3 regions of the Limnospira indica PCC 8005 genome follow, and region 1 is predicted to be linked to each of the others. Evidence: riboswitches for the same ligand, from Rfam matches in the RefSeq annotation. Region 1 holds a riboswitch; each other region holds the start of a gene.
What was found. A riboswitch is a leader RNA that binds a small molecule or an ion and turns the genes downstream of it on or off. The one in region 1 is predicted to bind cobalamin.
Positions count from the first base shown of each region.

Region 2: linked by a shared signal. The riboswitch ahead of XZ46_RS12265 (energy-coupling factor ABC transporter permease) and the one ahead of metE (5-methyltetrahydropteroyltriglutamate--homocysteine S-methyltransferase) in region 1 are both predicted to bind cobalamin.
Region 3: linked by a shared signal. The riboswitch ahead of cobG (precorrin-3B synthase) and the one ahead of metE (5-methyltetrahydropteroyltriglutamate--homocysteine S-methyltransferase) in region 1 are both predicted to bind cobalamin.

Region 1 covers NZ_FO818640.1:5,562,999-5,567,601, forward strand. The annotation lists gene XZ46_RS33440 (RNA-guided endonuclease InsQ/TnpB family protein) at 1-400, opposite strand, end outside; gene XZ46_RS38490 (hypothetical protein) at 410-649, opposite strand; partial or broken gene XZ46_RS33445 (IS607 family transposase) at 777-1,349, opposite strand; cobalamin riboswitch at 1,578-1,722, shown strand; gene metE (5-methyltetrahydropteroyltriglutamate--homocysteine S-methyltransferase) at 2,060-4,342, shown strand; gene XZ46_RS24615 (hypothetical protein) at 4,404-4,603, shown strand, end outside.
Region 2 covers NZ_FO818640.1:2,823,390-2,827,992, forward strand. The annotation lists gene iscB (RNA-guided endonuclease IscB) at 1-154, opposite strand, end outside; gene XZ46_RS12255 (argininosuccinate synthase) at 467-1,669, opposite strand; gene XZ46_RS12260 (glycosyltransferase family 2 protein) at 1,792-2,718, shown strand; cobalamin riboswitch at 2,762-2,922, shown strand; gene XZ46_RS12265 (energy-coupling factor ABC transporter permease) at 2,943-3,698, shown strand; gene XZ46_RS12270 (energy-coupling factor ABC transporter substrate-binding protein) at 3,707-4,015, shown strand; gene cbiQ (cobalt ECF transporter T component CbiQ) at 4,016-4,603, shown strand, end outside.
Region 3 covers NZ_FO818640.1:2,420,676-2,425,278, reverse strand. The annotation lists gene XZ46_RS10655 (precorrin-8X methylmutase) at 1-521, opposite strand, end outside; gene cobG (precorrin-3B synthase) at 547-1,995, opposite strand; adenosylcobalamin-variant (AdoCbl-variant) riboswitch at 2,007-2,090, opposite strand; gene XZ46_RS10645 (bifunctional cobalt-precorrin-7 (C(5))-methyltransferase/cobalt-precorrin-6B (C(15))-methyltransferase) at 2,134-3,360, shown strand; gene XZ46_RS10640 (cobalt-precorrin-6A reductase) at 3,374-4,129, opposite strand; gene hemL (glutamate-1-semialdehyde 2,1-aminomutase) at 4,252-4,603, opposite strand, start outside.

The DNA of each region.
Region 1 (4,603 bases):
TGATTTTCCGCTTCACCTTGGCAACCATGTTGGAAGTCTCGAAGGTGGGCAGAAAAATTATGCTGTAGTCATTAGTCAAGTAATGAGCAATTTGTTTGTGGGCTTCATCAACTAGATTGCGGATTTTGGTTCTCATTCGTTGAGCCGCTTGCCTCATCCGTCGCCTTCTTGAACGACAGGGTTCCTTGGCGATTCGGCTCATCAAATCATCCAAATGTTGACATAGCCTAGTAATGCCTCCAATATCCCCGGAGCCCAATTCCAGAAATCGTGAACCATCAAACCCAGTTATGAAAGTTCGCACACCCGGGTCTAATGCAATTACGCCATTCGCTTCAGTTGGGGTAACGGCAACTGGTTCAGGGAAAATCGCAAACCATCGACCTTTGGTAAACACCAACTGAGTCCCTTACCCGCAAGTTTTAGGGATGGGTTCGGAAACCATGAAAGTTAATCCTTTCGTTAGTCTTGGATACCAACTCCCTGAAGAGAAATTAGTATTATTGAACTTAATCCCTTGAGAGCTGTCACGACAACTTCTAAACCTGGCATCAGGACTGGCGCTCAAAGCCTGATAGGCATCAAAGATGGCATTTTGCCGAATGTGGCAGGGTGTTTCTTTGACCCATTCGGGTAAGTCACTCTGCATCACTTTATTGCGTAACTTTAACTTGCTTAGTCGTTTACCACTCCTAGATAATGCAATTGCTTGGTTGTAGCAATACCGACAAGCGGCTAACCATTTGCGCCAGACTTGATTTAGCTCCGGGCTGGGGTAAATCCGGATCTTCTTTGACCTGAGTTTTGTATTTACTCCGTCCGTATAATCGGGAACTGAAGCAGTGGAGGATGGCGAGGATGTCCTCAACCATTTCTGGTTCTGGACTGAGACTTGTCTGGTTGAGAACCATGAGTGAGCACCTGTTTTGCTCATAGAGCCATCGAAACAAGTCAAATCCCCATATTGCCAATCGGTCTTGGTGGGCAACGACAACCATGCCGACATCTCCTGACAAATGATGTCCCAGTAAGGCCAGCATTTTCTTTCCCTTGAAGTTGAGCCCGCCTCGGATTTCTGAGACGACTTCTGCTTCGGGGTAGAGGTTGGACAGTGCGGCCACCTGTCGGTTGAGGTCGGACTGCTGGGCGCGGCTACTAACTCTGGCATAGATAACGACTTTGCGTTTGTCACTGCCTGATTTGGCAGTATATCACTCAACGTTGTATCGTCGTTGCCCAGCGGGGGTTCTGATGGTCTCGATTGAGCCATTGGAGTCCCATCTGCGGAGTGTTCTTTCATGGACTCGAAGGATTTGGGCCGCTTCCTTGGGTTTGACATATCTGGCAATAGGTTTATCCTCAACCCTTCTCGCTTATTATACCGTATTGCCCTAAAATATTAACCGAATTTGTGATTAAATCATGCTCTCGTGCCGTGGCTCTCCCATGGACTTTGGGCGGCTTGGCCGCTTGGTGAAACCCTAAGCCCTAGAAACCGGGTTGCTGACATCTATCGTTGTTCCCCCAGTTTACAGTAACTTTGCCATGATTTCGTCAAATCTCCGCTTTGTGTGTTATCATGCTTAAATATTGTCGGTTCTGATGGGGAGCAGCCATCAGACGTAAGGGGGAAAGTCCGGCGTAAATCCGGCGCTGTCCCGCAGCTGTGAGGAGAGACACAACTCTCTAAGTCAGAATGCCCGCCGAACTGTCTCCTCTGGAGATGCACCAAACTGTTATTTTTCGTCTGCGAGGTACGGATGATGGTTCGTTTAGCTTTTTCACAATTAATATTGCCTTCATTTTTTAGGACGACTCCCCTGGCGTTGCATGGGTAGCGCCCTGATTTGAAATTGCCATTTTGAGAAAACTAGCCTTATGTAGACATTGACTGGCAGATGGTCACTCATGCTAACGGTGATTTGAATCAGTCTGGTCTGAGTATTGCTTAACTCAATTGGGCAGATATTCTGCTGCTTTGAATTGTTCACTCCGCTGGTTTGTCGCGGGGATGGACTAGATTTCTATGACTATTTTCAGCGTTAGGACGCGACAATTTATGACCTTGGAAACATACACTCAAACCCGTCTGGAAACCGCGACTATCGGCTATCCTCGTATTGGTAAAAGTCGCGAGTTAAAAAAGGCATTAGAAGCCTTTTGGCGGGGTAAATCGGACGCAGAAACCCTCATCCAGACTCGGAATGAAGTTGAGTTCAAAAACTGGGAAACTCAACGACAAGCAGGCATCGATCGCATTGGTATTGGCGACATGAGCCTCTACGATCACGTTTTAGACTGGAGCATCCGCTTAGGCATCATTCCCGAACGGTTTGCATCCTTTAGCGGACTCGACCGTTATTTTGCCATGGCGCGGGGTAAGGATGGCATTGCCGCCCTGGAAATGACCAAATGGTTCGACACCAACTATCACTACCTCGTCCCAGAAATTCCCGAAACATTACAGCCAGCCGACTTTAGCGATTTCCTGCAAACCGTGCATCGCGCTCAAACCTTATTAGGCGATCGCGCTGTTCCCATTGTTTTGGGTCCGGTGACTTTGCTGCGGCTGAGTCGTTTGGAGATGAATCAAGACCAAGCGGGAAAACAACTAGGCGATCGCTATCTCCTGCTTCTCCAGGAACTCCAAAAAATGGGTGTCGCTGAAGTCCAAATCCATGAACCTGCTTTAGTCTTCGGAGATGCTGCCAACTTTAAACAACTCTATCAATCAACTTATCAATCTCTCAGCCAAGTCGGCTTACCCATTCACCTGGTCACCTACTTTGATGACTTGGGAGACAATTACCCCTGGGTGATGGAATTACCCGTCGCTGGCATTAGTTTAGACTTCACCCGTGGGCGTAACCTAGAGTTACTGCAACAGTATGGTTTCCCCGACGATAAAGAGTTGGGGGCGGGAATTGTCGATGCCCGCAATGTATGGAAAATTCGCCCGGACTCCGTTTTGTCAACCCTGGAAGCCATTTCCCGTGTCACCCCTAACCTGCGGATTCAGCCGTCTGCTTCCCTGCAATTTGTGCCATACGATGCCCAGCGAGAAACCAAACTCCCCGAACCCTTGCGGTCCGTTTTGAGCTTTGCTGAACAGAAGTTAGTAGAAATCACACTGCTGGCTGATTGGGCCGATCGCTCCTATGGAACCCAAGAACCTGACAAGTATCTGGAAGTCATCCTCCGGCAATGGCAAACCTTCCAGGAATTTAGCCCAGTTAATCAGGGGGTAAAAGAACGCCTGCAAAATCTGACCTCCCAGGATTTAGAGCGGACTTTGCCTTATGAACAACGTCAAGAACGCCAGCCCGTTTTGCCCCCATTCCCCACCACCACCATCGGGTCTTTCCCCCAAACCTCCGAAGTGCGGCAACTGCGGGTGAAACTGAAACGGGGTGACATTACCCAAGCCGAATATGAAGCGGCGATCGATGCCGAAATTGCCAAGTGCATCCAATTCCAAGAAGAAGCCGGACTCGATGTATTAGTGCATGGGGAATTTGAGCGCACCGACATGGTGGAATTTTTCGGGCAACAGTTATCAGGCTTTGCCTTTACTGAACATGGTTGGGTGCAAAGTTACGGCAGCCGTTGCGTGCGTCCCCCGATTATTTATGGAGATGTCGCCCGCACCGGACCCATGACAGTTCGAGAGTTCAAGGTAGCCCAATCCCTGACCGATAAAATTGTCAAAGGGATGCTAACCGGTCCGGTCACCATGATTAACTGGTCATTTACCCGCACCGATATTCCGCGCAGTAAACAAGCCATGCAGATTGCCTTAGCCTTGCGGGATGAAGTAGCCGACTTAGAAGCCGCGGGGGCGAAGATGGTACAAATTGATGAACCTGCCTTGCGGGAAGGGCTGCCTCTGAAGCCAGAACGTTGGGATGAGTATCTATCCTGGGCGGTGGATGCTTTCCGTCTGTCTGCGGCTATAGCCAAACCGGAAACCCAAATCCATACCCATATGTGTTACTCGGAATTTGGGGATATTATTGGGCATATTGAGCGGTTGGATGCGGATGTGTTGTCCATTGAAAATAGCCGCAGCAATAACGAAACCCTGTTTGAAATTACTGATGCGGGCTACAAACATCAAGTGGGGAACGGCGTTTACGATGTTCACAGCCCAGCAGTTCCCAGCACAGAACAGATGGTGCAACAGTTAAAAACCGGGGTCGCCAATTTACCTGTACAACAGATTTGGGTTAATCCCGATTGTGGCTTGAAAACAAGGGGTTGGGAAGAGGTGATTCCTTCCCTAAAAAATATGGTGGAGGCGGCGAAAATTCTGCGCCAGGAAGCTAATTTGACTGAAAAATAACTGATGTCTAAATCCCCCGTTTCCTAACGGGGGAGTCTGTGCAAACCACCTGGGATTTCTTATGAATGGAACAGATAGCCCGACCAAGGAACCGCCCAATCCGCCGATGAATTGGCAGCAAGATTTTATTGCTACAAATCTATTGTCTCTAGGCTATAACGCCTGGGTGGGGTATCTCAATGGTGAACGGGGTGCAGTGATTTGTAGCACCAATACGCCAACAGTAGGAATGGCGGGGGAGGTTTTTAAGGTTCACTATGT
Region 2 (4,603 bases), 2.7 Mb from region 1:
GATTAGCGTCAACCTCCTTGTTTAGAATAATGGTGAATGGGTAGCGTCGAAATACCGATGCTTTCCCGGCTTTGAGCAGTGATCGTGCCATCCCTGGCTTGCACGGTGTCAGGGGCTTGCGGTTGGTATCTAAAACGAAAATATGGTTAGACATTGTTGCGTCTGTTCTGATTGCTCGTAACGTTTGCGCTTGCGCTAACGCGCACGCTGCGCGAACGCTAATGTTCAGAGTCGGTACTTTCCAAATCGCACTGTCTTAACCCCTTAGAACTGTTTAACGATTTGGTTCTAGTGCCTGGAACTAGCACGCATTCCAGGGTAGGAACTTTAACTCTTGCTCGCTCACGTAGCCAGTTAAGGCTTAAGCTGGTCAGCTACCTGAAAGCGGGGGGCACGAAGCCCCCGTGCTTCAGCCGGGGGTGCTGACTTAACTGTAGAACCCGCCCCAATAATTGACAATTAAATCTTACTCTCTGATTTTTTCGGACCAAACGCGAGTGGGAAGACCCCAAACATAGATAAATCCTTCGGCGGCTTTGTGGTCAAATACATCTTCAGAACCGTAAGTAGCCAGGTCAAGGCTGTAGAGGGATTTGTCAGACTGGCGACCGACAATGTTGCAATTGCCTTTAAACAGTTTGACCCGTACAGTGCCGCTGACCCGTTCTTGAGTTTGTTTGATAAAGGCATCGATCGCACCTTTGAGGGGACTAAACCAGAGGCCATTGTAGACAATTTGGCTATAGGTTTCCTCAATGCCGCGTTTATAGCGGGTGACATCGGAAGTGAGAACCAGACTTTCAAGATCTCGGTGAGCCTGAATGAGTACAACCATGGCAGGGGATTCGTAAACTTCCCGAGATTTAATGCCTACCAAACGATTCTCGATCATATCAATGCGTCCGATACCGTGGTTTCCGGCGATCGCATTTAAGCGAGAGATGAGGTCAACGCCGTTGAGTGCTTCCCCATTGAGGCTAACAGGAATGCCAGATTGAAAGCCAATTTCTAAATATTCTGGCTGGTCAGGAGTATCAGCGATCGCTTTAGTCATCCCATAGACATCCTCTGGGGGTTCAACCCAGGGGTCTTCCAGAGGTCCAGCTTCGATCGCCATACCAAGCAAGTTGCGATCGAGACTGTAGGGGGAAGACTTTTTAACGGGGAAGGAAATGCCAAATTTTTCCCCATAAGCGATCGTCTCTTCCCGACTCATACCCCATTCCCTAGCCGGAGCTAAAATCTTAATATTAGGGTTGAGAGCGCCGATAGAGACATCAAAGCGGACCTGATCATTGCCTTTTCCCGTGCAACCGTGAGCGATCGCATCTGCTCCGTATTTTTCGGCAACTTCCACCAAAACCTGAGCAATCAAAGGACGTGCTAAAGCCGTAGCCAGGGGGTAGCGGTTCTCATACAAAGCATTAGCTTGAATAGCCGGAAAAGCAAACTCCTGTACAAATCGCTGTTGTACATCAATCACTAAAGACTCACTCGCGCCAGAGTCGAGGGCCTTTTGTTTCACTGGTCCTAGTTCATCACCTTGTCCCAAGTCAACCGCCACAGTAATTACTTCAGCTACCCCAAACTCATTTTTGAGATAAGGAATACAGACAGAGGTATCTACACCACCAGAGTAGGCAAGTACAGCTTTTTCAGCGCGACCCATAATCTACCAAAGCTCCTAGATCAACAAACATTTCATTATCACCCCAATCGCCACCATTGAAAAGTAAGGCTGTAACAATTAGGTTATAGTTGCAGAGCATCGCCAACTGTCCCAGAAAATATATGTTTTTTAGCGTTGTTATCCCTACCTATAACCGTTTGCCGATTTTACAGAAGTGTCTGAGAGCATTGGAAAATCAAACCTATAGCGCCGCCGTGACTGGCTATGAGGTGGTGTTAGTCGATGATGGTTCCACTGATGGGACTGTGGAATGGTTGGGAACTAACACCCTCGAATTTCCCCATCTTCGCATCTACCAGCAAGACCACCAGGGACCAGCGGCGGCGCGAAATTTGGGAGTTGAACAGGCGAGGGGAGATCTGATTGTTTTTATCGATAGTGATTTGGTGGTAACTGATAGCTTTCTTGCCGCTCACGCTACCGCCTTAATTGCCAACTCTCAAAAAAGCGATCGCATCTTTACCTATGGTCGAGTTGTGAATACCTGCAATTTTGAAAATCCCACCACAGAACCCTATAAAATCACCGATTTTTCTGCCGCTTATTTTGCCACCGGAAATGTGGCGATCGCCCGCCATTGGCTAATCGAAGCCGGATTATTTGACCCTAAATTTCAGCTTTATGGTTGGGAAGACCTGGAACTAGGAGTTAGGCTAAAAAAATTAGGCTTAAAATTAATCAAATGCCCCGCCGCCGTCGGATATCATTGGCATCCCCCCTTTAACTTAGACCAAATACCCGCCCTAATTGAAAAAGAAAAACAAAGAGGCAGAATGGGGGTAGTTTTCTATCAAAAACATCCTACCTGGTCAGTCAAAATGATGATTCAAATGACCATTTTGCATCGGATACTCTGGGGCATTTTATCCCTAAGAGGTCAACTCAATGAAAGGACCATGGCGCATTTTTTACAGTGGTTAATTAATCGTGGTCAGCCTCAATTAGCCTTAGAAATTTCTCGGATTTTTTTAAATTGGTATAACGTCCAAGCCGTCCAACAATATTGGGCCAGGCGAGAGCAAACTTAATTAAATATTTGCCAGCTTGGTTCACTGTTGACCTACACATGATACAATAGCGCCAACTATAGGTTCTAGTGGGGAACAGCCACTAGGAGTAATGGGGAAAGTTCGGTGTAAATCCGGCGCTGTCCCGCAACTGTAATCAGATTTCCGGCTAATTTGTCCACCCCATCTGTGAGTCAGGATGCCCGCCTATAGTTATTTCTCACTCACAAATCTGCGAGGTACAGATGAGCAAAAATCATCGAATGATACACCTAATCGCCATGATTGGGTTAACATTTTATTTGGTAATAGGTGCAGCCACTCCAGCTCAAGCAATGCACATTATGGAAGGTTTTTTACCTATTACCTGGTCAATTTTTTGGTGGGTGTTAATCATCCCTTTCTGGGTTATTGGTTTTCAAAAACTCACCAAAATTACCCGAAACAACCCCGAACTAAAGCTATTAATTGCCCTAGCAGGAGCCTTTACTTTTGTCCTGTCAGCTCTAAAAATCCCCTCAGTTACAGGGAGTTGTTCTCACCCCACCGGAACCGGATTAGGAGTGGTTTTATTCGGACCGTCAGTGATGACAGTTTTAGGCAGTTTAGTCCTACTTTTCCAAGCCGTATTACTCGCTCACGGCGGTTTAACTACCTTGGGAGCTAATGTATTTTCTATGGCGATTGTCGGCCCTTGGGTTGCCTATGGCATTTATCAACTATTCTGCCAATTTAACCAACAAAAGTTAGGTATTTTCTTCGCAGCAGCCTTGGGAAGTTTAGCCACTTATTTAATTACCTCCATACAGTTAGCCGTAGCTTTTCCGGCTGCTTCTGGGGGGGTTATGGCTTCCTTTATCAAATTTGCGGGGATTTTTGCAGTCACTCAAATTCCCCTATCAATTAGTGAGGGACTATTAACTATGGTAGTTTGGAATTGGTTAGAGTCCTACGCCTCAGAAGAACTGCAAACCTTGAAAATTGGGAAAGCTAATAGCTAAGTAAAATCATGACACCAACTTCTGATAAAGCTGTAAAAAATGGCAATTTGTGGATGATTTTAGCCGTCGTTATTTTATCGGTAACGCCGCTAATTTTTATCCGAGGAGACTATGAGGGAGCCGATGAACAAGCCGAAAATCTCATCGGCGAAATTCAACCGAATTATCAACCCTGGTTTGAACCTATCTTAGAAGTTCCCAGTGGCGAAATTGAGAGCCTGTTATTTGTTTCTCAAGCTGCTATTGGTGCGGGTATCGTCGGCTATGTGATTGGCTTATATAAAGGCCGTAAACAAGGCAAAAATCGCTCATCCTAAATGTACCATCAAATTGATGCGATCGCCTATACCAATCGGTTAAGGTATTTACCCTCAGAACATAAGTTAGCCTTTGCCGCCATCCTGTTTTGTCTCAGTTTGGCGGCTCCCCCCCTCCTGCAAATATTGATCACCATTTGGGTGACAATTTGGGTCGTGATTTACGCTAAAATTCCCCTAGGAATTTATCTGAAATTGCAAGCCATCCCCTTCAGTTTTTGGTTAACTAGCATTCCCGCCTTACTATTGGGGGTGGTTAATTCAGCTAATATTGAATTAATTAAAACTGATATTATCTGGGAATTTAACCTAGGTAATATCTTGATATATTTCAGTAATCAAGGAATGCAACAAGCTGGTTTTCTACTAACTCGCTCCCTAGTTTTAAGCTCCTGTATGTATTTTCTTTTACTCACTACCCCCTTCGTCGAAATCATTAGAATTTTCCGTAAGATTGGCTGTCCCAGTTTAATCACAGAACTATTAATGTTAATGTATCGGTTTATTTTTATGTTAACTGAAACCGCTAGTCAATTATTAATCGCTCAACAGGTTCGTATCGGTTATGGTGACTGGAAAACTACAATC
Region 3 (4,603 bases), 3.1 Mb from region 1:
AATTCAAGTTTCGACTCTGCCGCGCCGACAAAGCCGACCGGAAACCCTAAAATCAGTGCAGGTTTCACTAAACCATCATCCAACATTTCCAGCAGGTGAAAGAGGGCAGTCGGTGCATTACCAATGGCTACCACTGCGCCTTGTAAATTATCCCCCCATAACTCCAATGCTGCCGCCGACCGAGTATTATTAATCTGGCGAGCGATATTAGGGACATCTGGATGATTTAGGGTACAAATAATCGGGTTATTTTTAGGTAAGCGTTTTTTAGTAATTCCCCTAGCCACCATCATGGCATCACAAAAGATGGCTTTTCCCTGTTGTAGTGCCTCCCGTCCGACTTTAACGGCATTTTCTGAGGCTTGTAAATCTCCGACAATATCCGTCATTCCGCAGGCATGAATTAACCTAACTGCTACATGAGATAAATCATCTGATAAACCTTGAAAGTTGGTTTCATCCCGAATTATTCCAAAGGATTTCTGATATATTTGGTTGCCGTCACGCAGGTAGTCTATCATCAGCAAATTTGCAGGTAATTAGTGATTAATTAAGTGGGCGATTTTGGGTCAAAAAATTGGCTAAAAATTCGGGTATTTCGGTAAATACTCCCTCAAAAATTTTTTGTTTTAAGGATTGTTCACCATCCCCAAGATACACTTGGTAGCCTTCGATAGTTTTCCCATTTTGATTAATTGTATGCCCTAAAAGGGTGATTTCTGCGGGACTGGGTTGAGCGCAAAATTTAGGGCAACCAGTTACATGAATATTAATAGGAGTATCTAAATTTAATCGCTGGTGGAGATATTCTGCTAATTGGGAAGCGTGAGTTTGAGTGTGGGTAAGTGATGCGGCACAGCCAGGCTTACCACCACAAGCAGCGATCGCCACTTGATTTGACTCAATTTCCGCGAAGCCTAATAAAGATAGTTTCGGCAATAATTGGCTGATTTGTTGATGGGGAATATCTGGCATTATAATTGTTTGCCAAGGGGTTAATCTTAACTCGGCATTACCAAAGGTTTCTGAAAGTTCGACTAATCCTAACCATTGTTGTGCATTAATTTGTCCTAGGTGTAATGATATCCCAATATAACACAATTCGGCGTTTTTTTGGGGATAAATTCCTAAATGATGATAGGGTTGGCTGGGGGTAGGTTCAGCGGACAATATCGGCAAGGGCTGGGTTAGTTGGCTGTTGACTTGCTGGATATATGTATCTAATCCTAGATGGTCAATTAGCTGTTTCATCCGAGGCTTTTTCCCGGTATCTAAGGGGTTGTTTCGGACATACTCCCCATAGACATTAATAAGGGTAGCGACTACAGATAAACATTGTTCTGGCGTGATGACAAGTTGGGTATTATATAGCTTTTTATCTCCGGCGATCGCCAACTGAAAATTAATGCTATTATTCCCATCATCTACCGAGATCGCATTAAGCTGAATCTCATTATATCGATGTTCCCAAGCCACCGGAGAACGGATACCAATTCCCACAGTCCCCCCCCCATCAACTCCGATGCTAAACTTAGGACTAAGTTCGCCAATTAACGGGTGATTTTGAATCAGATTATCCAGGGCTTTAATCAGGGGACTAGTATCAATTAACTCCTGGCTATCAATTCCCGCCGTCGGACTACCCATAATATTGCGTAGGTGGTCTATGTGGGGATTTTGAGCAGCTAAATTTAATTTTTGCAGCATCTCAAAAACGGCGCTAGTTGGTGGTTTTTGCACTCCCCGAATTTGTAAATTAGCGCGATTAGTTACTTGTAGCGTCCCTCCCCACTCCGTTAATAAATAACCCAATAATTTACCCTGTTTACTATTAATTAATCCGCCCGGAGTCCGAATGCGGATTAAAAAACCATCCTGGGCGTGGGTTCCATAAAATAGACCCGGACAAACATTTGCTTTAACTAACCAATTCATGGTGATTTGTTTCTCCATGCGACGCAGAGAATGAGCCGCAAAATTAGCTGATTTTGACAACTCATCAATAACTTGTAGTTGGCATTCTGACTCAGAAAATTGTATTACAGTTGCGGCACAGTGTCGGAATCTCACCGAACTTTCCCAACTACAAGCCCAAATACTATATCATGAATACTGGTATTTTAACTATAAATCATGGTCAGCAGGGATTTTTCCCACAAATGGTTATCAATTGTAGGAATTGGGGAAGATGGGTTAGAAGGGTTAAGCGCCACGGCGCGATCGCTTTTATCTATGGCTTCAGTAGTTGTCGGTGGTCAACGTCATTTAGCAATGTTACCCCCGGAGGATAAACGAGAAAAACTCCTCTGGACTTCTCCTCTGGATGAGTCGATCGCAGAAATTATCCGCCGCCGTGGTCAACCCGTCTGTGTTTTAGCTAGTGGCGATCCGATGTGGTATGGTATTGGCGTTACCCTTACCCGTCGCCTACCCCTTGAGGAAATTACTATAATTCCTTCTCCCTCTACATTTAGCCTAATTTGTAGTCGTTTGGGTTGGTCTGTAACCGATGTAGAAACCCTGAGTTTATGTGGTCGTCCCCTGGCTTTATTAAATCGGGTAATTTATGGGGGTGCGCATCTGTTAATTTTAAGTGCTAATCGTCGCACTCCCGCCGCCGTGGCTGAACTCCTAACACATCAAGGATTTGGTGATAGTTTAATCGTGGTGTTGGAACATTTGGGAGGCAAAAAAGAGAGACAAATTTCGGGTATCGCTTCCTCTTGGGATGTTGACGAAGTGGCTGATTTAAATGCGATCGCCGTAGAGTGTATTAGTTCTAATCCCGTTAACTTTTCCCCTAGTTTCCCGGGACTTCCTGACAGCGCCTACCACCACGACGGACAGTTAACTAAACAGGAGGTCCGAGCGATTACTCTCAGTCGATTATCTCCCCTACCGGGACAACTTTTATGGGATGTCGGTGCAGGTTGTGGGTCCATTGGTATTGAGTGGATGAGAAGTGATCGCCGTTGTCAAAGTATCGCCATAGAACAGCATCCCAGACGCTTAGAATATATTGCTGATAATGCCACAGCTTTAGGGACTCCAGACCTGCAAATAATAGCCGGAAAAGCACCCGAATCATTAATTAATTTACCTTCCCCTGATGCCATTTTTATTGGTGGTGGTATTACCACCCCAGGTCTATTAGAAACCTGTTGGAAAAAATTGCGATCGGGAGGTCGTCTAGTGGCTAATACAGTCACAGTTGAGAGTGAGTTAATTCTGTTACAATGGCATAATCAATTAGGGGGGGAACTTACCCGAATTGGCATTGAAAGAACTGCAGCCATTGGCAATTTTTTAGGCTGGAAACCCTTAGCTACTGTCACTCAATGGTCAGTGCTGAAACCATAACTAAAAAGGCGGTTTATTGTTGGTGTAACCAAGCGATCGCCGACTCAATATCAGCCACTGTTTCCCCCATAGGAATGGGAGGACGTTGCACCATAACCACAGGTAATTTCAACTCTCGCGCCGCCACAATTTTGGCGTAGGTAGCATCACCGCCGCTATTTTTACTAACAATTGCACCCAGTTGATATTCCCGTAAAATTGACAGTTCATCTATCACCGAAAAAGGCCCCCTTTGTAACAATAATTCCCCCCTAGGTATAGGTAAATTCGGCTGAGGTGGGTCAATCATCCGCATTAAAAACCAGATATCTTTTAGTTCAGCATAGGCGGAAAGTTCCTGACGACCAATAGTTAAAAATACCCGTTCAGCTAACCCTGATAAAACCATAGTAGCCTGTGAGTGACTATCCACCTCAACCCAGTTATCGCCGGGGACTTTTTCCCAAGCCGGACGGACAACCATTAACCGTTTAATTCCACATTCATTAGCTGCTATAGCCGCATGGTCAGAAATTTGGGCAGCAAAGGGGTGGGTAACATCAATTAAAATATCAATTTTTTGTTGTTTTAAATAGTCGATTAAACCCTGAACACCGCCAAAACCGCCAATCCGAAAAGCCGCCGGGTCTTTCGGGGTAACTGGCTGTTGAGTGCGACCCGCAAAAGAAGCGATCGCCTCTATATTCGCCATAGTTTGAACCCTATCATATAGGGCTGTCGCTTCCGCCGTTCCTCCCAAAATCAAGATTTTTTTACAGTAATTACTCATCCAAATTAATAGGTTAAGATTAGCCCGATAAACCCCAGCAAAAACCAGGTTTTCTATGGGAATTCCAGACAGACTTAACCATCAATTCCATAAAAAACCCAGTTCTTGACTGTCAGAATTATCTACAGACCAGATAAAACTTCCCGCGCCGCCGCCAGAGTTTGATCAATATCTTCCTCAGTATGCACAAAAGAAGTAAAACCAGCCTCAAATTGTGAAGGAGCCAAATAAATACCCCGTTCTAACATACCTCGATGGAAGCGACCAAACTTCGCCAAATCCGACTTTTTAGCATGATCATAATTATGAACAGGTCCCTCCGTAAAAAAGAACCCAAACATCGCGCTAATTTGGCCACCACAGGCTGCATGACCTGTTTCTTTAGCAATTTCCAATAAGCCATTACTCAGCTTTTTGGTAATTTGGTCGAGATATTCATAAGTCCCCGGCTTTTGCAATAGTTCCAAAGTCTTA